4 regions of the Pseudomonas sp. Tn43 genome follow, and region 2 is predicted to be linked to each of the others. Evidence: predicted binding sites of a transcription regulator. Region 2 holds the regulator's gene; each other region holds the start of a gene.

Region 1 (5,852 bases), on a different contig from region 2:
CAACCGCGCAGCGTCGACGACAGTCGCCACAGCGTAACGAAGATGATCGGCAATGGTCTGCGCCCCGGCGCATGGAGCGAGTTCAAGACGCGTTTTGCCGTTGACCATATCTGTGAGCTGTACGCCGCCAGCGACGGCAATATCGGTTTCACCAACATCCTCAACTTCGACAACACCATCGGCTTTTCCCTGATGTCTTGGGAGCTGGTGGCGTACGACCACGACAGTGGCGCCCCCACGCGAGATACCCAGGGTTTCATGCGTAAAGTGGCCAAGGGCGAGCAGGGGTTACTGCTGGCGAGGATCGACGACAAGGCGCCGCTAGACGGCTACACCGATCCGCAGAAGACCGCAAAAGTCGTGCTCCACGACGTATTCAAGAAGGGCGACCGCTACTTCAATACCGGCGACCTGTTGCGCAACATCGGTTTTGGCCATGCGCAGTTTGTCGATCGTTTGGGCGACACCTATCGCTGGAAGGGCGAAAACGTCTCGACCACCGAGGTTGAGAACATTCTGCTGCAACATCCGCACATTGCCGAAGCCGTGGCCTATGGCGTGGAAATCCACAATACCAACGGGCGTGCCGGGATGGCGGCAATTACGCCGGCCGAATCCCTGGCGACCCTGGACTTCAGCGAGTTGCTGGCTTTCGCCAGGCAGCAACTGCCTGCCTATGCAGTGCCGCTTTTTCTGCGAGTGAAAGTGAAAATGGAAACCACCGGGACCTTCAAATACCAGAAAACTCGGCTCAAGGATGAAGCCTTCGACCCGAACAAAACCGGCGATGATCCGATTTATGCCTGGTTGCCGGGCACTCAGACTTACGTGCAAGTCACCGAGCAGGTGCTGGCGGAGATCCAGGGCGGCAAATACCGCTATTGAATGCGGCGCTTATTAAATGTGGCTATGACCGGGCATGAGAAAAAAGAAGTGACAGGTTCTTGAGCGCTCGGGAAACTATGGGCTTTCCGATTGACCGAATGTGGAGTCACCAATGTCAGACAAAAGCCGCCAGATGACACCCGAAGAGGCTGCTGAATTTGCCGAACAGGTGTTCAATAAAGCGCGCGAAGGCGATGCGGCCATGATGGCTGCGCTGCTGACCAAGGGCTTGCCGGCGAACCTGCGCAACCACAAGGGCGACACCTTGCTGATGCTCGCCGCGTACCACGGCCATGTCGACACGGTAAAAGTGCTGCTCGAGCACAAGGCTGATCCTGAAATTCGCAACGACAACGGCCAGAGCCCGATTGCCGGCGCGGCATTCAAGGGTGATCTGGCGGTGGTCAAGGCGTTGGTGGAAGGTGGCGCACAAGTGGAAGGTTCGTCCTTCGACGGTCGCACGGCATTGATGATGGCGGCCATGTTCAACCGCGTCGAAATCGTCGACTACCTGATCAGCAAAGGCGCCGATCCGAAGGCCAAGGATGCCAACGGCGTATCCGCGCTGGACGCGGCCAAAACCATGGGCGCGGTGGATACCACCGCACAATTGCAGAAATTGCTTGGCTGATCACATTAAAAGATCGCAGCCTTCGGCAGCTCCTACAGAGCGCACGTCATACCAATGTAGGAGCTGCCGAAGGCTGCGATCTTTTCGTTTTCATGCTTAACCTGCGTTATCCTTCGCGCCCTCAAATCTCCCTCGCTACAGGATCCACCTCATGAAAGCCGCACTCGTCGAACTCATCAGCAAAATCAGCTCCGGGTGCATGAGCGAGGACGAAATCCTGAAAGTCGCTGACGAAGCGGCTCAGGCCTATGCGGATCCAGAAGCTTTTCTGACGGCCAATCCAGACATCAACTACGACGACACTTTCCCGATCCCGTTGGGCGAATGGGTCGTCGTCGGCAGCTTGCCGGAAACCGTGCTGTTCCAGGCCGATACCTACATGGACCTGTTTGCGCAAATCGTCGCTTCGTTCGGCCCCGGCGTCGATTTCAACATCAAACCCAAGCAACTGGCCAAGACCGAAGCCCTGACAGCGCTCAACCGCATTCAGGTGCAGATGAGCAGCCTGAACAAGGAAAACGGCGGTTACACACTGATGAACTTCAGCCAGCTGCTCGACGACGAGTTGCAAATGGTGCTGGTCTACGGAAACGACGTGCCACGGGTGCTGGAGTTGTGCGCCGAAGTTGGCATCGCCGCGGCGCCATCCCTGGAAGCGCTGAAAGTGGCGATCCACGTCTGAAGCTGTGCAGGACGGTAATAAAACGGAACCCTCGCAAGGCCCGACTATCCTAAGAGGGCGTATCACTCTTCGGGAGCGTCACCATGGGTTCAACGTTCAACAGCCTGGTTGGCCTGATTATTCTTGCCCTGGATATCTGGGCCATCATCAACGTGCTTAAAAGTGGCGCCAAGACCGGGATGAAAATCCTCTGGGTGTTATTGATCCTGCTGCTGCCGGTCCTGGGCCTGATCATCTGGGCCATCGCCGGGCCAAGGGGTGACGTGCGGATTTGATTGGTTTGGCCTGTAACACTGAACCTGTGGGAGCGTGGCTTGCCCGCGATGCAGGCGCTGCGGTCTGTCAGCTGTAACGCGGCGATCCTGTCGCGGGCAAGCCACGCTCCCACAGGATTGGGCCGAGCCATGACGTGAGGTTCGACCTGTATATTCAGTCAATCCATCTGTCGACTTCGCGAGCAAGCGTCGCTCAGGTTCTGGGTTTTTTCATGCCGACACGCGGTAATCCGTTGAACGATCAGTCAGGGGTAAAGTCCAGATAGAAGTAAGCCCATCCATGGGTTTATCGAGGAGGCACCGATGCAAAAGTGGAAAATCACTTTCGTGGATGATCACGGTGAAACAGTGGACGAACTCTTCGAGTGCGAGGAATGCCCGAATAGCGAGCAGGCCGCCAAACTCATTCGCGCCCGGTGCCTGCCGGTCGCGGCCGAACTGGATCTCAATGATCTGGAGGGGCGTACCGATGATCCGACCGTCAAAAGTCTGAAATCCCAGAACAGCATCGAAATCATCAGTATTACCCCGATCTGATACATCTCTTGTCACATTCACACCCAGACCTTGGCAGCAGCTCTGTCTTGAGGCTACTCTGCAAGCGAGATCAGCGAATGACTCGCTAAGGTCTGGTCTTGTCAGCTACATGCTTGTTTCCCGTCGGCAACCTCTGTTGCCGTATCGCTTTCACTAATCGGTTGAAAGTGCAGGGAATACGGAAAGTCTATCCATCAGTCTGAGGGGGACGTTTCATGAGCACAGCCTATCAAGAAGACATCAGCAGCAGCGTGCTGCGCCGCATGAAAGAAGGCGGTTTCGACTTTTCACGATTCCATCCCATCGAGTTCTACGCCATTTTCCCGGACGAGGAGCGGGCACGCAGGGCGGCAGGTCATTTTTGTGGTGAATCCTTGAATGCCCAGATCAGCGTGCGCGATGACGGCGCATGGCATCTGGAACTGAGCAAAGTGATGTATGCCACCTACGACGGGATCGGCGACTTTGAGCAGGACTTCGAGGCGGTGGTCGAGCCTCTGGGCGGTATCATCGAAGGATGGGGCGTCAAGCAGGAGGTACGAGGGCTACTCGCATAACGTTATGAACAGTGACAATTCAGCAACGGCTGACCTTCGGGTTGGCCGTTTTCGTTTTTGCGGTTTGCAAAGGTTTAAAAGATCGCAGCCTCGTTTCACGCGTTCTCCTGTAGGAGCTGTCGAGTGGAACGAGGCTGCGATCTTTTGATCTGGGTTTTTGATTCATAACGTTTCAAACACGCAAAAAAAACCGCCTGAGCAGGCGGCTAAAGGGAAGTTCGATCAGGTTTTCCAGCGAATGTGCCGATTATCCGCACCGCCGCCCGGGCAGTGAAATCAACTCTGGCTATGCTGCTGATAGGCGACAGCATTGCTTCGCCATGAAGCGGGGGCAATCAGGTTGGGGCATTTACCGCACAGGATTGGTGCGGTGCGCGCAGCGTCATTATCCAACTGATTGATATCAAAGCGTTTATGCCGATGGCACGGGCCTTGCGAAGGCCTGGATGTCCATGTGACAAGGAGTACGGCATGATCCGCACCTATTTTGATGAGATGTACGATGCCGGCGGCCAGGTCCGCCCGCATTATCGGGAGTTTGCACGTTGGCTGGCCGAAACGCCTGACGAGCTTTTGGCACAACGGCGACGCGAGGCCGATCTGTTATTTCATCGTGCCGGGATTACATTCACGCTCTATGGTGATGAGCAAGGGACAGAGCGCCTGATTCCCTTCGACACCATTCCCCGCAGTATCCCCGCCAGTGAATGGCGGGTCGTCGAGCGCGGCTGCATTCAGCGGGTCAAGGCATTGAACATGTTCCTTGCCGACCTCTATCACGAGCAGCGCATCATCAAGGCCGGCATCATCCCGGCCGAGCAAGTGCTGGCCAACGAGCAATACCAGTTGGCGATGCAGGGGCTGGATTTGCACCGCGATATCTATTCCCACATTTCCGGTGTCGACCTGGTGCGCGATGGCGACGGCACGTACTACGTGCTCGAAGACAACCTTCGTACCCCCAGCGGCGTGAGCTATATGCTCGAAGACCGCAAGATGATGATGCGATTGTTTCCCGAATTGTTCGCCGCCCAGCGCATCGCGCCCATCGACCACTATCCGAACCTGTTGCTCGACACCTTGAAAAGCTCCAGCCCGATCGACAACCCGAGCGTGGTGGTGCTGACGCCGGGGCGCTTCAACAGCGCGTTTTTCGAGCATGCGTTTCTGGCTCGGGAAATGGGGGTCGAGCTGGTGGAAGGTGCGGACCTGTTCGTGCGCGATGACAAGGTGTTCATGCGCACCACGGACGGGCCGAAAGCCGTCGACGTGATCTACCGTCGCCTCGACGATGCCTTCCTCGATCCGCTGGCATTCAACCCGGACTCCATGCTCGGCGTGCCTGGTCTGCTGTCGTCTTACCGTTCCGGCAATGTTGTGCTGGCGAATGCCATCGGCACCGGGGTCGCGGACGACAAATCGGTGTACCCCTTCGTCACGGACATGATTCGTTTCTACCTGGATGAAGAGCCGATCCTGAAGAACGTGCCGACATGGCAGTGTCGTAATCCCTCCGAACTGTCCCACGTGCTGGCCAATCTTCCAGAACTGGTGGTCAAGGAAACCCAGGGCTCCGGTGGTTACGGAATGCTGGTGGGGCCGGCGGCGACGGCGGCGGAAATCGAATCTTTCCGTGAGCGGATCAAAGCCAAGCCCCACGCGTATATCGCTCAACCGACGTTGTCTTTATCGACCTGCCCGACCTTTGTCGAAAACGGCATCGCTCCGCGCCATATCGACCTGCGTCCGTTTGTATTGTCTGGCCGCGAAACCCGGGTTGTGCCCGGCGGTTTGACCCGTGTCGCCTTGCGCGAAGGCTCCCTGGTGGTGAATTCCTCCCAGGGCGGTGGAACCAAGGACACCTGGGTGGTCGAGGATTGAAGGAAGCCTGCCATGTTAAGTAGAACTGCCTCGGATCTTTATTGGATGTCGCGTTACTTGGAGCGGGCGGAAAACCTCGCACGGATGCTCGACATCAGTTATTCGCTGTCACTGATGCCGCAAGACGGGCGTGGTGATGGCTTGCATGAACTCGCCATGCCATTGCTGATCACTGGCACCCTGGACGATTACCTGGAGCGCCATGGCGAACTGCATGCTGAACGGCTGCTGCATTTTTTTGCCCTGGATGCGGCCAACCCGGCGAGCATCTACAGCTGCCTCGGTGCCGCGCGAGCCAGCGCCCATGCGGTGCGTGGGCGAATCACCGCCGACATGTGGGAAAACATCAACGCCACCTGGCTGGAAATTCGCGGGATCGCCGAGCAGGGTTTGAGTCGCTACGG
Region 2 (5,852 bases):
TACGCGTTTCGACGAAAAAAACCGCAAAACCCTGATTACTACTACCCGTATGACAGTGTTCCCGCAGGAGCAATATGCGCAGACCGATCAACCCGTTAGAATCGACGGCGCTGGCGGTGTATCGACAGGCAACGGAATGAAAGCGTACTTGAAAGAAAGCAGGATACACCTGCTATCGAACGTAAGAGGACAGTATGAGGCTCGTTAAAACTCTCCCTATTTTGCTCAGTCTGGGCGCAGCACTGGGAAGCGTGAGCGCCTGGGCTCTGCCGAACGATCAAGAGCAGCCTATCCGCATTCAGGCCGACGATGCCCAACTGGACGACAAGAACGGCGTTGCCACCTACAAGGGCGATGTGATCATCACCCAGGGCTCGATGAAGGTCACCGGCAATACCGTGACCATCACCCGCACCCCGGCCGGCGACATCGACGTGGTGACCTCGGTGGGCAACCTCGCCTACTTCGAGCAACTGCAAACGGCGGGCGATACCAAGCCGGTCCAGGGTTACGGCGTAACGATCCAGTACCACGCCTCGCAAAACCGTGTCGTGCTGATCGATCGCGCCAAAGTCATCGATAAGGACAACAACGTCACCCAAGGCGAGAAAATCGTCTACGACACGGCCAAAAAGCTTGCAAGCGCCGGTCGCGCCACGGGTAACAAGGTCACCGAGGCACGTCCTCGCATCGACATGGTGATCCAGCCGAAGAAGAAAACCGACGAGCAAAAGGCCCAGTAATGGCAACTCTGAAAGCTCAGCATCTGGCCAAGAGCTACAAGAGCCGTCAGGTCGTGCGCGACGTCAGCCTGTCCATCGACAGCGGTCAGATCGTCGGCCTGCTTGGCCCTAACGGTGCCGGTAAAACCACCTGTTTCTACATGATTGTCGGCCTGGTACAGGCTGATCAGGGTCGCGTGTTGATCGACGACCTGGACGTCAGCCACCAGCCGATGCACGGTCGTGCGAAGGCGGGTATCGGCTATCTTCCTCAAGAAGCGTCGATCTTCCGCAAACTGTCGGTGGCCGACAACATCATGGCCATCCTCGAGACCCGCAAGGAACTCGACAAGGCCGGTCGTCGCCAAGAGCTGGAAAGCCTTATGCAGGAGTTCCACATTCATCACATCCGCGACAATCTCGGCATGAGCCTGTCCGGTGGCGAACGCCGCCGCGTGGAAATCGCCCGGGCACTGGCTACCAACCCGAAATTCATCCTCCTCGACGAACCCTTCGCCGGCGTGGACCCGATTTCGGTTGGCGATATCAAGCAAATCATCCACCACCTCAAGGCCAAAGGCATTGGCGTGCTGATCACGGACCACAACGTTCGTGAAACCCTGGATATCTGCGAAACCGCCTACATCGTCAACGATGGTCAATTGATCGCTGAAGGTGACTCCGCCACCATCCTCGCCAATGAACTGGTCAAGGAAGTGTATCTGGGCCACGAGTTCCGCCTGTAGGCACCTGAGCTGCCCCGGGTCGTCGAGGGAGCGCTCGCTTCAATAAAAAATCAATAACTTTTTATTGTTACAGCGCTCTAGGCAAACACTTCAGTTTCGGGCATATAATTTGCTTATGTTTGGCGCTTCGGCGCTCTGTAGTGGATGGCGCATGTGCGCCGGCGAATAAGGTGTTAAGCCCCTGCCATGAAACCATCGCTAGTCTTGAGAATGGGCCAGCAGCTGACGATGACACCGCAGCTGCAACAGGCCATCCGCCTGCTCCAATTGTCGACCCTGGACCTGCAACAGGAAATCCAGGAGGCCCTGGAGTCCAATCCGATGCTCGAACGCCAGGAAGAAGGCGACGACTTCGATAACGCCGATCCTTTGGCCGATAGCGCCGAACAGAAACCCAACCCCGATATTCAGGAGCCCTCTTACCAGGAAACCACCCCGACGGTGGACAACCTCGAGGAAGGCGACTGGAACGAACGAATCCCCAACGAATTGCCCGTCGACACAGCCTGGGAGGACGTCTACCAGACCAGCGCCAGCAGCCTGCCGAGCAATGATGACGACGAGTGGGATTTCACCACCCGCACATCGGCCGGTGAAAGCCTGCAAAGCCATTTGCTGTGGCAACTGAACCTGGCACCGATGTCCGACACCGATCGCCTGATCGCAGTGACCCTGATCGATTGCATCAACAATCAGGGTTACCTGGACGAAACCCTCGAGGAAATCCTCGAAGCCTTCGACCCGGAACTGGACATCGAACTGGACGAAATCGAAGCCGTCCTGCACCGCATCCAGCAATTCGAACCCGCCGGCATCGGCGCCCGCAACCTCGGCGAATGCCTGCTCCTGCAACTGCGCCAGTTGTCCGCCAAGACCCCTTGGCTGGCCGAAGCCAAGCGCCTGGTTACCGATTACATCGACCTGCTCGGCAGCCGCGATTACAGCCAGCTGATGCGTCGCATGAAGCTCAAGGAAGATGAACTGCGTCAGGTCATCGAATTGGTCCAGAGCCTCAACCCGCGGCCGGGTTCACAGATCGAGTCGACTGAAGCCGAATACGTTGTTCCCGACGTGATCGTGCGCAAGGACAACGAACGCTGGCTGGTGGAACTGAATCAGGAATCGGTACCACGCCTGCGGGTCAATGCCCAATACGCCGGTTTCGTGCGCCGCGCCGATACCAGCGCCGACAACACTTTCATGCGTAATCAGCTGCAGGAGGCTCGCTGGTTCATCAAGAGCCTGCAAAGCCGCAATGAAACCCTGATGAAAGTCGCCACCCAGATCGTCGAGCATCAACGCGGCTTTCTCGAGTACGGAGACGAAGCCATGAAGCCGTTGGTGCTGCATGACATCGCCGAAGCAGTCGGCATGCATGAATCGACGATTTCACGGGTGACCACGCAAAAATTCATGCATACCCCGCGGGGCATCTATGAATTGAAATACTTTTTCTCCAGCCACGTCAGCACCTCAGAAGGCGGTGAATGCTCGTCCACAGCCATCCGCGCGATCATCAAAAAACTGGTTGCTGCGGAAAATCAGAAAAAGCCGTTGAGTGACAGCAAGATCGCTGGTTTACTGGAGGCACAAGGCATTCAGGTAGCCCGTCGCACCGTCGCCAAGTACCGCGAATCCCTGGGGATCGCGCCTTCCAGCGAACGGAAGCGGTTGATGTAACCGCCGGGCTGGCCACAGCGTTCCAGTGGCAGGCATTTCTGCCTGCCGCTTTATGCACTGGCAACGAAGGAGAAGCTGTATGCAAGTCAACATCAGTGGACACCAACTGGAAGTGACCGAACCCCTGCGCACCTACATCGGCGAAAAACTCGACCGATTAGAGAGGCATTTCGACAAGATCACCAATGTGCAAGTCACGATGAACGTCGAAAAACTGCTGCAGAAAATCGAAGCCACGCTGCATATTCCCGGCGGAGAAGTGGTCGCCAATGCCGAGCATACGGACATGTATGCCGCCATCGACCTGCTGACCGACAAGCTGGATCGCCAACTCAAAAAGCATAAGGAAAAGACCCAGAGCCTCCTCCAGGGCGCGACCGGTCGTTAACACCCCCAATCCATGATCCGACTAGAAACCATCCTGACCCCCGGCCGTTCCCAAGTGAACGCGCCGGGTGGCAGTAAAAAGAAAGCCCTCGAGCAAATTGCCAACCTTATCCACCGCGAAGTACCGGATCTGGAAATGCAGGACGTCTTCGAGGCCCTGATTGCCCGTGAGAAACTCGGTTCTACCGGTTTCGGCAACGGCATCGCCATTCCCCATTGCCGGCTCAAAGGTTGCACCTCGCCAATCAGTGCGTTGCTGCACCTGGAAGCCCCTATCGATTTCGACGCCATCGACGGTGCCCCGGTTGACCTGCTGTTTGTGTTGCTGGTCCCCGAAGCCGCCACCGATGCCCACCTGGAATTGCTGCGCCAGATCGCCAGCATGCTCGATCGCAAGGAAGTGCGTGAAAAACTGCGCAGTGCCCCGAGCAACGAAGCCTTGTATCAGGTTGTCCTGGACGAGCAGAACGGTCACTAATCATGCGCCTGATCATCGTCAGCGGCCGTTCCGGCTCAGGTAAAAGTACCGCCCTCGACGTGCTCGAGGACAACGGCTATTACTGCATCGACAACTTGCCTGCCGGCTTGCTGCCGGAACTGGCCGAACGCGCGCTGATCCACACCGAACTGGCCCAACCGCTGGTGGCCGTGTCCATTGATGCACGCAACCTGCCAAGCCACCTGTCACGGTTCCCCGAATTGCTGGAAGAGGTCCGCAGCCGACATATCCAGTGCGATGTGCTGTATCTGGACGCCGACGAAGAAACCTTGCTCAAGCGCTTTTCGGAAACTCGCCGTCGTCACCCGCTGAGCAGCGCCAATCGTTCGCTGGCGGAGGCGATCCAGGATGAAAGCAATCTGCTGGGGCCTATCGCTGATCTGGCCGACCTCAAGGTCAACACCACCAATCTGAACCTGTATCAGCTACGCGATACCATCAAGTTGCGCCTGCTGAACCAGCCGGAGCCCGGCACTGCGTTCCTGGTGGAATCTTTCGGGTTCAAGCGTGGCATGCCGGTGGACGCCGATCTGGTGTTCGACGTGCGCTGCCTGCCCAACCCTTACTGGAAGCCGGAGCTACGAGCACAGTCCGGGCTCGATCAATCGGTGGCCGAGTACCTGGCGGCACAACCGGACGTCGAAGAGATGTTCCAGGACATTTCTTCGTACTTGCTCAAGTGGCTACCCCGCTTTGCCGCCAGCAATCGTGCCTATGTCACCATTGCCATTGGCTGCACAGGCGGGCATCACCGCTCTGTCTACCTGACTGAACGTCTGGGTCAGGTCCTGCAAAAAACCTTGAAGAACGTCCAGGTCCGCCACCGCGACCTCAGTTAAAGGATTCACATCGCGATGCCTGCTCTGGAAATCGAAATCATCAACAAGCTGGGTTTGCATGCCCGCGCGTCTGCAAAATTCGTGGGTGTGGCGGGTCAGTTTCCTTGCCAGATCAGGGTTGGCCGTACGCCGGAATCAATGATCGACGGCAAAAGCATTATGGCAATGATGATGCTGGCCGCTGGTAAGGGCACCAAAATCCACCTGATTACCGAAGGCGAAAAGGAGCAGGAAGCGCTGGATGCACTGGTGAAGCTGATCAACAACTACTTCGACGAAGGCGAGTAAAAGTCAAAAGATCGCAGCCTCGTTTCACTCGACAGCTCCTACAAGGATCTGCATACAGTAGGAGCTGTCGAGTGAAACGAGGCTGCGATCTTTTGATCCTGTTTTTCAAGCCAGCGCGGTATCCATCACCATCATCAGACAAAACCCGATCAGCAGCCCAAGGCTGGCCAGTTTGTCGTGACCATGGCGGCGCGATTCGGGGATGACTTCCTGAGTCACCACCAGCAACATCGCACCGGCCGCCAGTGCCAAGCCCAAAGGCAACAGCAGTTCGGCCAGGCTCACCAACCAGGCGCATAACAGGGCAAAAACCGGTTCGACCAACCCTGATGCCGCACCGATCAGGAACGCCTTGACCCGCGACATCCCTGCTCCAGCCAACACCAACGCAATGACCAGGCCTTCCGGCACATCCTGCAAGGCGATGCCCATGGCCAGGCTGTCGGCATCAGGCATGCCTCCCCCGGCCGAAACGCCAACCGCCATGCCTTCGGGGATGTTGTGGGCGATGATGGCAAACACAAACAACCAGATCCGCGGTGGAATCACCGATCGCTTCAGTGTCCCCGCGAGCATTTCGGGCGTAGCGCCAGATACCCTGCGATCCACCAGAAACAACCCGAATGCACCCAGCAGAATGCCGAAGCTGATCAGGCCACTGGCCGCCCAAGGCGTCAGCCCGAGATTTTCA
Region 3 (5,852 bases), on a different contig from region 2:
CAGCGGTCATCGCCACCTCAGGCAAGCTCGATATCCTGATCAACAACGCGGCTCTGTTTGATCTCGCACCGATTACGGAAATTTCTCGCGAGAGCTACGAACGGCTGTTTTCGATCAACGTGTCCGGCACTCTGTTCACCCTGCAGGCCGCGGCCAAACAGATGATCCGCCAGGGCCATGGCGGCAGAATCATCAATATGGCCAGTCAGGCCGGTCGACGCGGTGAAGCGCTTGTCGCGGTGTATTGCGCGACCAAAGCAGCAGTGATCAGCCTCACGCAATCGGCCGGTCTCAATCTCATCCCCCATAACATCAACGTGAATGCCATCGCACCGGGCGTGGTGGACGGTGAGCATTGGGACGGCGTCGATGCGCTGTTCGCCAAATATGAGAACCGGCCGCTTGGGGAAAAGAAAAGGCTGGCGGGTCAGGAAGTGCCCTACGGACGCATGGGCACGGCAGACGATCTTGTCGGCATGGCGATCTTCCTGGCATCAAACGAGAGTGAGTATGTCGTGGCGCAAACCTATAACGTCGATGGCGGCAACTGGATGAGCTGACGAGTATTGAACCCGAATTAAAGCCCGTACCGAACAGGCCATGTCTACTGCACCGTAGCCATGGCCTGCTCGTTCCCGTCCGGCCCTCAATGCCCGCGAATGTAGTGCTCCAGTTGCCGAATCAAGTCGGCCTGCTCGACGATGGCTTCCTTGACCAGATCACCGATCGACAGCAGTCCGATCAATTCACCGCTCTCCAGCACTGGCAGATGGCGCAAATGACTGTCGGTCATGACCGCCATGCAGCGCTCGATGCTCTGCTGACTGTCGGCGGTCACCACCGGTGCGCTCATGATCTCGCGCACCGGTGTACCGACCGAAGAACGGCCCTGTAGAACCACTTTGCGTGCATAGTCGCGCTCGCTGATGACGCCGACCACCTGCCCGCCTTCGATGACGGGTAACGCGCCTACGTTTTTTTCGGCCATCATTTTCAGGGCGTCGAGGACCATCTGGTCCGGCGCAATGCTGTGCACCTGCTGGTTTTGCACGACTTTCAGTTTGAGCAACTGTGCAGCTGTCTTCATCAACGTTCTCCGATACGGTTCAGGGCGGCTGTCATGCCGCCGCGACTTCCACGATGCCGGCGTTCAGGCGCACCGGCCACACCCGCAAGCGCTGCTCCGGGTATTCCAGGCAACTGCCGTCCTCGAGACGGAAATGCTGCTTGTAGATAGGCGACGCCACCACCAGATCACCCTTGAGGCTGCCGATCAGTCCGCGGCCGATGACGTTCGCGCCGGATTGCGGATCATGGTTGTCGATGGCGTAGAGGGTGCGGCCCTCGGCCTGTGGCAGGTAAAACAGCGCCACCTGCGCGCCGTCGAGCCAGACGACAACGCCGGAGTTGCTGACCAGATCCTGCTGGCTGCACACCGCCTGCCACGCCTGAGCATTGGCCGCGGTTGCAGGGACTTCGACACGCTGGGTATTGGACTGACTCATCAGGCATTCTCCTCGGTGACAGGGATAAGGTTGAGTTCGGCGGCCATGATCGGCCGGCGTTGACCGCGTTCCTGAACAAAATGGATGTCCGGGTCCGGGCGCTGATCGTTGACGAAGGTGCGGAAGCGCTTGAGTTTTTCAGGGTCTTTGAGGGCGTTGGCCCATTCGCATTCGTAGCGGTTGACCACCAGTTGCATCTGCGATTCGAGCTCCGCGCCGAGGCCCAGGCTGTCGTTGATGATGACGTCCTTGAGGTAATCGAGGCCTCCTTCCAGGCTTTCGCGCCAGACCGAGGTGCGCTGCAACTTGTCGGCGGTGCGGATGTAGAACATCAGGAAGCGGTCGATGTAACGGATCAGCGTTTCGTCGTCCAGGTCAGTGGCGAACAGCTCGGCATGACGCGGACGCATACCGCCGTTACCGGCCACGTAGAGGTTCCAGCCGTTCTCGGTGGCGATCACGCCTACGTCCTTGCTTTGCGCCTCGGCACATTCTCGGGTGCAACCGGAGACGGCGAACTTGAGCTTGTGCGGTGAGCGCAGGCCTTTGTAGCGATCCTCGAGGGTCAAGGCCATTTTCACACTGTCCTGCACGCCGTAGCGGCACCAGGTGCTGCCCACGCAAGACTTCACCGTGCGGGTCGATTTGCCGTAGGCATGCCCGGTTTCGAAACCGGCCTCAATCAGCTCGGACCAGATGTCCGGCAACTGATGCAACTGTGCGCCGAACAGATCGATCCGCTGGCCGCCGGTGATTTTGGTGTAGAGGTCGTATTTCTTCGCCACCACGCCAATCGCAATCAGCTTGTCGGCGGTGATCTCGCCCCCGGCGATACGCGGTACCACCGAATAGGTGCCGTTTTTCTGCATGTTGGCCATGAAAGTGTCGTTGGTGTCCTGCAACGGCACCAACGAGGCATCCATGATCGGTTGGTTCCAGCACGAGGCGAGGATCGAACCCACCGCCGGTTTGCACACGTCGCACCCGGTATGACCGCGACCGTGCTTGGCCAGCAGTTCTTCGAAAGTGATCACCCCTTCTACCCGCACCAGCGCATAAAGCTCCTGCCGGGTGTAGGCGAAGTGTTCACACAGGCTCTTGTCGACACTGACACCACGGGCAATCAGCTCATGTTCGAACACTTGCTTGAGCAGCCCCGCGCAACCCCCGCAACCGGTGCACGCCTTGGTCTGGGATTTGAGCAGGCCCAGGTCGGTGCAGCCGCCGTCGATGGCTGAGCAGATCGAGCCCTTGGTAACGTTATGGCACGAACACACCGTCGCGGCCTCAGGCAGCGCGCCCGGGCCCAGGGTTGGCGCGCCGGTCGACGATGGCAGAATCAGGCTGGCCGGTTCCGACGGCAAGGCAATGTCGTTCTGCATGTATTGCAGCAACGTGTCGTAATAGCTGTTGTCGCCGACCAGCACTGCGCCGAGCACGCGCTTGCTGTCAGCATCCACCACCAGACGACGGTAGCTGGCCGTCGCTTCATCGATGAACTGGTAGCTGCGCGCACCCGGGGTCTGGGCATGGGCATCGCCGATGGAGCCGACGTCAACGCCGAGCAGCTTGAGCTTGGTCGACATGTCGGCGCCCTGGAACGGCTCCGCCACTTGATTGCACAGCAGCGTCGCGACGCCACGGGCCATCTGATAACCAGGGGCGACCAGACCAAAGAGGCTGCCATTCCAGGCGGCACATTCGCCAATCGCATAGATATTCGGATCGCTGGTCAGGCATTGATCATCAATCACCACGCCGCCCCGTGGCCCGATGTCCAGCGCGCATTGGCGGGCCAGCGCATCTTGCGCACGGATCCCGGCGGAGAACACGATCAGGTCGGCTTCGAGGAATTCGTCATTGGCAAAATTCATCCGGTAACGGTACTGCTCGCCGGCAGTGATCGATTGCGTGCCCCGGGACAGATGCACACTCACGCCGAGCCGTTCGATTTGCGCCTTAAGCGCCAGGCCACCCTGCTCGTCCAGCTGCACCGGCATCAGGCGCGGGGCGAATTCCACCACATGCGCTTCCAGGCCAAGGCTTTTCAGGGCGTTGGCGGCTTCCAGACCGAGCAAACCACCACCCACCACTACGCCACGCCGGGCATTGGCCGCCGCGGCACGAATCGCGTCGAGGTCTTCAAGGGTGCGATAGACCAGGCGTGAGTCGCCTTCTGCACCTTCAATAGGCGGCACGAAAGGATAAGAGCCGGTGGCCAAAACCAGTTTGTCGTACGCGACGCAACCTTGTGCGGTAATCACTTGACGGCGGTCACGGTCGATTTCCAGCACCGGCACGCCCAGGTGCAGAGTGACGCCCGGCGTCTGGTACAAAGAAGCTTCACCCAAGGCCAGCGACTCGGCATCGCGACCGCCGAAATACTCGGACAGATGCACCCGGTCATAGGCACGCATCGGCTCTTCGCTGAACACATGCAGCCGGTAATGGTCGAGGGCGCCGCGCTCGATGAGCTGTTCGACACAATGATGTCCGACCATGCCATTGCCGATCACGATCAGCGTTTGCAGTTTATTCAATGCGGCAACATTGGAATTCATAGTAAGCACCCAGCCAAAGCCAATCACGGTTAAAAAAGCAAAAAAAAACGCCTGAAACCTCTCGGTTCCAGGCGTCTTTGCCTGTTCTTCGCGGTGTTCGACCTGGCGCCTTCGCCGGATCCACCGATGTTGCCCACGACCTGCTCGGCCGGTCGATCTTCGTTGATCGACGGGGCTGCCCATCTGTTATCGATGGACCTGAGGGGAACAATGCAGCCTTTGTGCCAGTCTGCAGTTTATGATTTCCTCAGTGTTGGAACATCGACCATCTGAACGATGGAAGAATGCGATGAAGACCGCGATCCAGGCGGGTCTCATCAGGCGAGAGTCAACTTTGCAGGTCTGCGCGAGCGGCTAGGCAAATGGTGGAATTGGAGGAAGGAATAGCTCAGCAAACCGCTTCGCACTGGTGCACGTTGTCAGGCCTGCTCTTTAAAAGTGCATTCAGCTACGTTCTATTTGGGTTTGAGCAATGCCAGTGAGTTAAGCGCGTGTTTAAAAGCCACCCAATCCCTAATGCGATTTGTAGCAGCTATCGAGCCTGCGAGGCTGCTGCTACGAAGAGCGCGTCGCGGCTTAACTTACCGGTATCTGCAATGCGTCCGTGCATGGGGCATTGAATTTTCATGTATCCCGAGGCCGCGACCTTTTGGCGCATGACCGGCGGGCCATCGATTGAGCGCCATAGCGCAACAGTTTGTTAACATCCGTGCGCTTTTTTTTCGTCTGATTGATCAGCCACTGTAGATTCCCGGTCGCTACACAGGATGCTTTTTTCCATGAGTACGTTGTATACCCGTCGTGCGGTCCTGCAAGGCATGAGCCTGTTGAGCCTTGGCCTGCTCGCCGGCTGCGATGACAGCAGCAAGCTGTCGTTCAAGTACGGCAAGGACCTCAGCGACAAGATCATGGGGCGTACCTTCAAACTCAAGGACGCCCAAGGCGAAACCCGGATGCTGGGCAGCTACCGGGGCCTGATGCCGATGGTTTTTTTCGGTTTCACCCAATGTCCGGCGGTCTGCCCGACGACGCTGGCCCGTGCGGCACAGGCGAAAAAACTGATGGGCCGCGATGGCGAACGCCTGCAAGTGATCTTCATCACCCTGGACCCCGAACGCGATACGCCGCAAATGCTCGACGCCTACGTCAAAGCCTTCGATCCAAGTTTCGAGGCGCTGTACGGCACGCTGGAAGAAACCGCCGCCACCGCCAAGGAGTTCGGTGTGTTCTTTGAAAAAATCCCGAGCGGCTCGACCTATACCCTCTCCCACACCGCGACCAGCTTCGTTTTCGACTCCCGAGGCACTTTGCGCCTGGGGCTGTCCGCGTCCCTTACCGCTCAAGAGTGTGCTGAAGACCTGCTCACCGTCATGGAGGTCTGCTGATGACTTCAATCTACGCACCACGTATTAAACAGTTGACCCTGGGCCTTTTCCTGATCGGCATGGCCTGGCAGGTGGGCGCCCAAACCCGGGTGAACGACGCTTGGGTTCGCGCGACGGTGGCCGGCCAGCATTCGACCGGCGCCTTCATGACCCTGCAGGCCGACAGCGACAGCAAACTGCTCAGCGTGCAGTCGCCGGTCGCAAACACCGTGCAAATTCACCAATCCAGCATGAAAGACGATGTGATGAGCATGAGCCAGGTCGAGTCCGTCGCGCTGCCGGCCGGCAAACCGGTGAGCTTTGATCCCCATGGCTACCACATCATGCTGATGGACCTGACGACTCAGGTTAAGGAAGGCGATAAAGTGCCCCTGACCCTGACCGTGGAAAACGCCAAGGGC
Region 4 (5,852 bases), on a different contig from region 2:
TGGTGGCTCTCCATCAGGCAGCACGTATGGAACATCCTGCAACCGAATCCACGGCTGGTTATTCCAGTGCAGCAAACTCAATGACATCTGCGGCCAATTCAGCAGGCTCAGTATCGGGCGCTCTGTTGAGGCAGATTGCTGGGCGTCTCTGAGCGCTGGGACCACGTCGTGGGTCAGCCATTCGCGCAGGCCTCGGTATTCGGGGCAGTAGTGGTAGATCAGTAACGCGTAGATGCCGGACTCGCTGATCAGCAGAGTGTTTTCGATGGCTCCGTGGATGAGCATTTGTACGGTTTGGTGTTGGTCGGGATCGAGTTTGCGTAGCGCTCGTTCGTCGAGGAAGAGACGTAGCAGTCGGCCAAGGTCTCGGGCGCTGAACCAGGGTTGGTTTTCCAGGAGAAGGGCGTGGAGGTGGAGTTTGTGGCGGGTGAAGACGTGGGGAATCAGATAAGCGTCATCGCTATTCATTGATACAGCTCCTTTTGCTAAAGGGGCTGCCGTCAATCGTCGCCAAACGATTGGGTGGCAGCTGTACGCGGGTTGGCGAACCGGAGCAAAAGGAACCCGGCAGATCCGAAGATCTCCCACGCACAACCGCCATGACTCGATGTGGCGGGAATAAGTCCGCCACCGGATGGTCGTCGTGCGCCTTAAGCTTCCGGGTCGCCAAACCCAGTGCTGAACATTCAGCATTGAGTGAGCTTAGAAACCGGGGCTTTGCGACGCAATCGGACGGCGGTGGTTTTCTTGTAGGACGTTGCCGGGGTTATTGAGGGCTTAAAGATCAAAAGATCGCAGCCTTCGGCAGCTCCTACAGAAAACATTGAATGATCGTTCCCACGCTCTGCGTGGGAATGCATCCCGTGACGCTCTGCGTCACATCTGGGGCGGAACGCGGAGCGTCCCTGGCAGCATTCCCACGCAGAGCGTGGGAATGAGCGGCTTACTCGGCGTCAGCAGATGGATTGAGCTTCGCTTCAAGCTCCGCCACTTTCGCCTCCAGGCTCTCCAGCCGTGCGCGGGTGCGTGCCAGTACGACCATCTGGCTATCGAATTCTTCCCGGCTGACCAGATCCAGCTTGCTGAAGCCGCTCTGCAACAGAGCCTTGAACTGGCTTTCGATTTCGCTTTTCGGCAGTGGGGTGTCGCCGCTGAAGAGGCGGGAAGCGGTGCCGCTCAGGGCGTCGAGGAAATCTTTGGGCGCGAGCATGGGAAATGTCCTGTCAACAATGGCGAGCAGTGTATCACGCAGTGTCTATAGTCAATCTCGGCAACTGCGATGCACGCTTTTCGCGCAATCGAGTGGGCGGCCGCGCACTGTTGTTGTGCGTAACGGTTGCCTCAATCGGGCGGAAGGCGCTTCGGCCGCGGCCAAGGCATTGAAATCAATGGGATTTGGATAGATGGCAAGCTTTCTGCTTAGTCGCTGGTGACCCATGCACTGATGCAGTCGCTGTGACGAATGCAGTGCGCCAAGCGGAACGGGGGATGTTTCGTGCGGAGTGGTTCGCTGGCGTCGGACGGCAGGTAAGGCCGACGATGCGTTACAAAGCCAGGCACTGCGCTTAGACTTGAGTCGGGTTTGTTTTCCTGGGGCAAGTCCACCAATTCGGGAGAGAGTTTCATGAAGCTAGTCACTGCCATCATCAAGCCGTTCAAACTGGACGACGTGCGCGAGTCGCTGTCCGAAATCGGCGTGCAGGGCATTACCGTTACTGAGGTCAAAGGCTTCGGCCGGCAGAAGGGTCACACCGAGCTGTATCGCGGCGCGGAATACGTGGTCGATTTCCTGCCCAAGGTGAAGATCGATGTCGCCATTGACGACAAGGATCTGGACCGGGTTATCGAGGCGATAACCAAGGCCGCCAACACCGGCAAGATCGGTGACGGCAAGATCTTCGTGGTCAATCTGGAACAGGCGATTCGCATCCGTACCGGCGAAACCGATACCGACGCAATCTAAGCCGCCACAAACCCAACGCCCCAGGAGAAAACAATATGACTCTGCGTAAAATCGCAGGGCTAGGAGCCCTGTTGTCCCTCGTAATGCCCGGCCTGGCCATGGCGGCAGACGAAGTGGCGGCCCCAGTCCTCAATTCCGGCGACACCGCCTGGATGATGACCTCGACAGCCCTCGTGCTGTTCATGACCATTCCCGGTCTCGCGCTGTTCTACGGCGGCATGGTTCGCTCGAAAAACATTCTTTCCGTGATGATGCAGTGCTTCGCCATTACCGGTCTGATCAGCATTCTGTGGGTCATTTATGGCTACAGCATTGCGTTCGACACCACCGGCATGGAACAGGGCGTCGTCAACTTCAACTCGTTCTTCGGTGGCATGGGCAAGGCGTTCCTCGCCGGTGTCACGCCTTCGAGCCTGACCGGCCCCGCGGCACTGTTCCCCGAGGCGGTCTTCATTACCTTCCAGATGACTTTCGCCATCATCACCCCCGCGTTGATCGTCGGTGCTTTCGCCGAGCGGATGAAGTTCTCCGCCATGCTGATTTTCATGGGCATCTGGTTCACCCTGGTTTATGCACCGATCGCGCACATGGTCTGGTCCGGTAACGGCGGCCTGATGTGGGACTGGGGCGTTCTCGACTTCGCCGGCGGCACCGTGGTGCATATCAACGCCGGTGTGGCTGGCCTGATTGCCTGCCTGGTGCTGGGCAAGCGTAAAGGTTTCCCGACCACCCCGATGGCCCCGCACAACCTTGGTTATACCTTGATGGGCGCCGCGATGCTGTGGGTCGGCTGGTTCGGCTTCAACGCCGGTTCCGCTGCCGCCGCCAACGGCACTGCCGGCATGGCGATGCTGGTCACCCAGATCGCCACCGCTGCGGCGGCGCTGGGCTGGATGTTTGCCGAGTGGATCACGCACGGCAAACCAAGCGCACTGGGTATCGCTTCGGGTGTGGTGGCCGGTCTGGTTGCAATCACTCCGGCGGCCGGCACCGTGGGCCCGATGGGCGCTCTGGTGATCGGTCTGGCGGCGGGCGTGGTGTGCTTCTTCTGCGCCACCACCCTGAAACGCAAACTCGGTTATGACGACTCCCTGGATGCCTTCGGCGTGCACGGCATCGGCGGTATCCTCGGCGCAATCCTGACGGGTGTATTCGCGGCACCGGCTCTTGGTGGCTTCGGCACCGTCACCGACATCGGTGCACAAGTCTGGGTCCAGTGCAAAGGCGTTGGCTTCACGGTGATCTACACCGCGATCGTCACGTTCATCATCCTCAAGGTCCTGGATGCCGTCATGGGGCTGCGTATCACCGAGGAAGAAGAAGCTGTCGGCATCGATCTGGCGCTTCACAACGAACGCGGCTACAACTTGTAAGCACGCCCATGAAAAAATTGCCCGGCTTGCCGGGCATTTTTTTGTCTGGGATTTGTCAGTGAAGGAAGGGCTGAAAGGTTTTTTCATACACGTTCAGTCCCGTTTGCGACGGGGGTTTTTACGCGGCCAATGGCTTACATGATTGAAGGAATATTAGGGCCTTTGTTTTTTTCCAGAGCGCGCTAGAATGCGCCCCGAACGTGCGGAGAACAGTATGTGGCAACAGACTCTGATCACCTTGCGAGCACGGCCCCGGGGGTTTCATCTGGTAACGGATGAATTGCTCGCCGGCTTGCCTGAACTCAAGGCGTGTCGGGTCGGTCTGTTGCATTTGTGGCTACAGCATACCTCGGCGTCGTTGACCATCAACGAGAACGCCGATCCGGCGGTACGTCGCGACTTCGAACGATTTTTCAATCGTCTGATCCCACAAGGAACAGACGGCTATGAGCATAACGACGAAGGCCTGGACGACCTCCCGGCGCACTTCAAGGCCAGCGTACTTGGCTGTCAGCTCAGTTTGCCGATCTCGGCAGGCCGACTGGCGTTGGGGACCTGGCAAGGTGTTTATCTGGGCGAGCACCGTGATCACGGCGGTGCCCGTAAAGTCCTCGCCACCGTGCACGGTGAAGGGGCATGAAAACCGCTGGTCACCAGTGGTGGTTGATTTTTTCCGGCAGCCGTCGACAGACAGCAAAGCTGGGCTATAACTAATTTGCTTTTCGCAAGTCATGAGGTAGAACATGAGCGACGATGATCTGGAAAACGACGACCTCGAAGTAGGCGACGAAGACGAAACCGAAGAAGGCCTTGATGCGGCGGCAGAAGACGTCGCTGAAGACGACGGCGGTGATGTGCCCGTTCCGACTGCCAAAGGCAAGGCCAAGGCTGCGGTATCGGTCGATGAGCTGCCGAGCGTCGAAGCCAAGAACAAGGAACGCGACGCCCTGGCCAAGGCCATGGAAGAGTTTCTTGCACGGGGCGGCAAGGTGCAGGAAGTGGAGGCCAATGTGGTCGCCGATCCTCCCAAAAAGCCTGATAACAAGTACGGCAGCCGGCCTATCTAAGCGCCTGCTTCTTGCTTGCTGAAAAAGCCCGCCGTCGCTGCGGGCTTTTTCATGGGGAAGGATAAATGGGCCGAAGAGCTTCGCGGGCAAGCCTCGCGCCTACAGGATTTGTGTCGTTCGCAAATATCGCGCATGACGCAAATCCTGTAGGAGTGAGGCTTGCCCGCGAAGGCGATCTCAAAGCCGCTACAAAACCGAATTCCAGCGCGCCAACAACCCCGGCAACTCGGTCAAACTGCGAATCTCGGCATCCGGCGCCTTCTCTGCTTCCCACACCTTGCCCGCCGGGTTGAACCAGATTGCCCGCAATCCCGCCTGCTGGGCGCCGGCAATGTCATCGCCGGGATGATCACCGATATGCACTGCGGTTTCGGCAGTTGCGCCGCCCCGCAGCAATGCTTCATGAAAGAGTCGCGCATCGGGCTTGGCGATGCCGATGTCTTCGGCGCACAGGGCAAACTTGAAATAATCTGCCAGCCCCAATCGACGCACATCGGCATTGCCGTTGGTCACCACGCCAAGCGCATAGTGATTGGCCAGAGTTTCCAGGGTCGGTTGCACCTCCGGGAAGATCTCCAGCTGATGCCGTGCATGCAGAAACACTTCAAAACCCTGATCGGCCAGGTCGGCTGCTTCAGCATGTCCATAACCGGCTTCTTCCAGTGCATGGAACAGCACCCGCCGACGCAAGGCACTGATGCGGTGTTTGAGGCTCGGTTCGTGGCTCAGCACCCGTTCGCGAATCGACCACAGATGTTCCACCGGTACTGCGCCCAGGGTCGGCGCTTGCTCGGTCAGCCATTCACGCAATACGATTTCGGCGCTGGCGATCACCGGGGCGGTGTCCCACAAGGTGTCATCGAGGTCGAAGGTGATCAATTGGATGGTCATGAATCGTCGCCTTTAATGCGTTTGGCCCGTGGATGGGCGCTGTCGTAGACCGTCGCCAGGTGCTGGAAGTCCAGATGGGTATAGATCTGGGTGGTCTTGATGTCTGAGTGGCCGAGCAGTTCCTGCACCGCCCGCAAGTCCTGAGAGGACTCCAGCAAATGGCTGGCGAAGGAATGTCGCAACATGTGCGGGTGCAGGTTCTGCCCCAGTTCGCGCTCGCCGGCAGCCTTGACCCGTACCTGAATCGCCCGTGGACCGAGGCGCCGGCCTTGCTGGCTGACAAACACTGCGTCGTCCGCCGGGTTGGTCATTGCCCGCAAAGGCAACCATAGCTCCAGCGCTTCGCGAGCCTTTTTACCCACCGGCAACAGCCGCGTCTTGCTGCCCTTGCCCAGCACTTGAACCATACCGTCAGCCAGGTCCAGCTGATCAAGGTTGAGCCCGGTCAGTTCCGAAAGCCGCAAGCCGGAGGAATAGAACAGCTCCAGAATCGCCTGATCCCGACGCGCGAGAAAATCGTCCTCCACCGCGCCCTCAAGCAGTTGCAGCGCGCGGTCG

What was found. Region 2 encodes sigma-54, which starts transcription at its own class of promoters, with help from an activator protein. Its sites were predicted from a motif close to ANTGGCATNNANNTTGCTNT; they were not measured.
Region 1: FHW68_RS04390 (circularly permuted type 2 ATP-grasp protein) is a predicted target of sigma-54. The motif match lies at 3,987-4,006, and genes of this name have one in related genera.
Region 3: nirB (nitrite reductase large subunit NirB) is a predicted target of sigma-54. The motif match lies at 4,276-4,295, and genes of this name have one in related genera.
Region 4: glnK (P-II family nitrogen regulator) is a predicted target of sigma-54. The motif match lies at 1,403-1,422, and genes of this name have one in related genera.

The regions. Positions count from the first base shown of each region.
Region 1 is NZ_JACHYG010000002.1:1,844-7,695, forward strand. It holds gene FHW68_RS04360 (long-chain-acyl-CoA synthetase) at 1-885, shown strand, start outside; gene FHW68_RS04365 (ankyrin repeat domain-containing protein) at 998-1,516, shown strand; gene FHW68_RS04370 (hypothetical protein) at 1,668-2,198, shown strand; gene FHW68_RS04375 (PLDc N-terminal domain-containing protein) at 2,282-2,473, shown strand; gene FHW68_RS04380 (hypothetical protein) at 2,777-3,010, shown strand; gene FHW68_RS04385 (ribonuclease E inhibitor RraB) at 3,226-3,567, shown strand; gene FHW68_RS04390 (circularly permuted type 2 ATP-grasp protein) at 4,039-5,448, shown strand; gene FHW68_RS04395 (alpha-E domain-containing protein) at 5,461-5,852, shown strand, end outside.
Region 2 is NZ_JACHYG010000009.1:136,374-142,225, reverse strand. It holds gene lptC (LPS export ABC transporter periplasmic protein LptC) at 1-208, shown strand, start outside; gene lptA (lipopolysaccharide transport periplasmic protein LptA) at 195-743, shown strand; gene lptB (LPS export ABC transporter ATP-binding protein) at 743-1,468, shown strand; gene FHW68_RS22035 (RNA polymerase factor sigma-54) at 1,655-3,148, shown strand; gene hpf (ribosome hibernation-promoting factor, HPF/YfiA family) at 3,228-3,536, shown strand; gene ptsN (PTS IIA-like nitrogen regulatory protein PtsN) at 3,549-4,013, shown strand; gene rapZ (RNase adapter RapZ) at 4,016-4,873, shown strand; gene FHW68_RS22015 (HPr family phosphocarrier protein) at 4,889-5,161, shown strand; gene FHW68_RS22010 (ZIP family metal transporter) at 5,267-5,852, opposite strand, start outside.
Region 3 is NZ_JACHYG010000006.1:323,108-328,959, forward strand. It holds gene FHW68_RS18040 (L-iditol 2-dehydrogenase) at 1-560, shown strand, start outside; gene FHW68_RS18045 (CBS domain-containing protein) at 647-1,087, opposite strand; gene nirD (nitrite reductase small subunit NirD) at 1,119-1,505, opposite strand; gene nirB (nitrite reductase large subunit NirB) at 1,505-4,066, opposite strand; gene FHW68_RS18060 (SCO family protein) at 4,846-5,451, shown strand; gene FHW68_RS18065 (copper chaperone PCu(A)C) at 5,451-5,852, shown strand, end outside.
Region 4 is NZ_JACHYG010000004.1:344,353-350,204, forward strand. It holds gene FHW68_RS13260 (Bro-N domain-containing protein) at 1-468, opposite strand, end outside; gene FHW68_RS13265 (accessory factor UbiK family protein) at 944-1,210, opposite strand; gene glnK (P-II family nitrogen regulator) at 1,625-1,963, shown strand; gene FHW68_RS13275 (ammonium transporter) at 1,999-3,336, shown strand; gene FHW68_RS13280 (secondary thiamine-phosphate synthase enzyme YjbQ) at 3,551-3,976, shown strand; gene sutA (transcriptional regulator SutA) at 4,080-4,403, shown strand; gene FHW68_RS13290 (HAD family hydrolase) at 4,590-5,294, opposite strand; gene xerC (tyrosine recombinase XerC) at 5,291-5,852, opposite strand, start outside.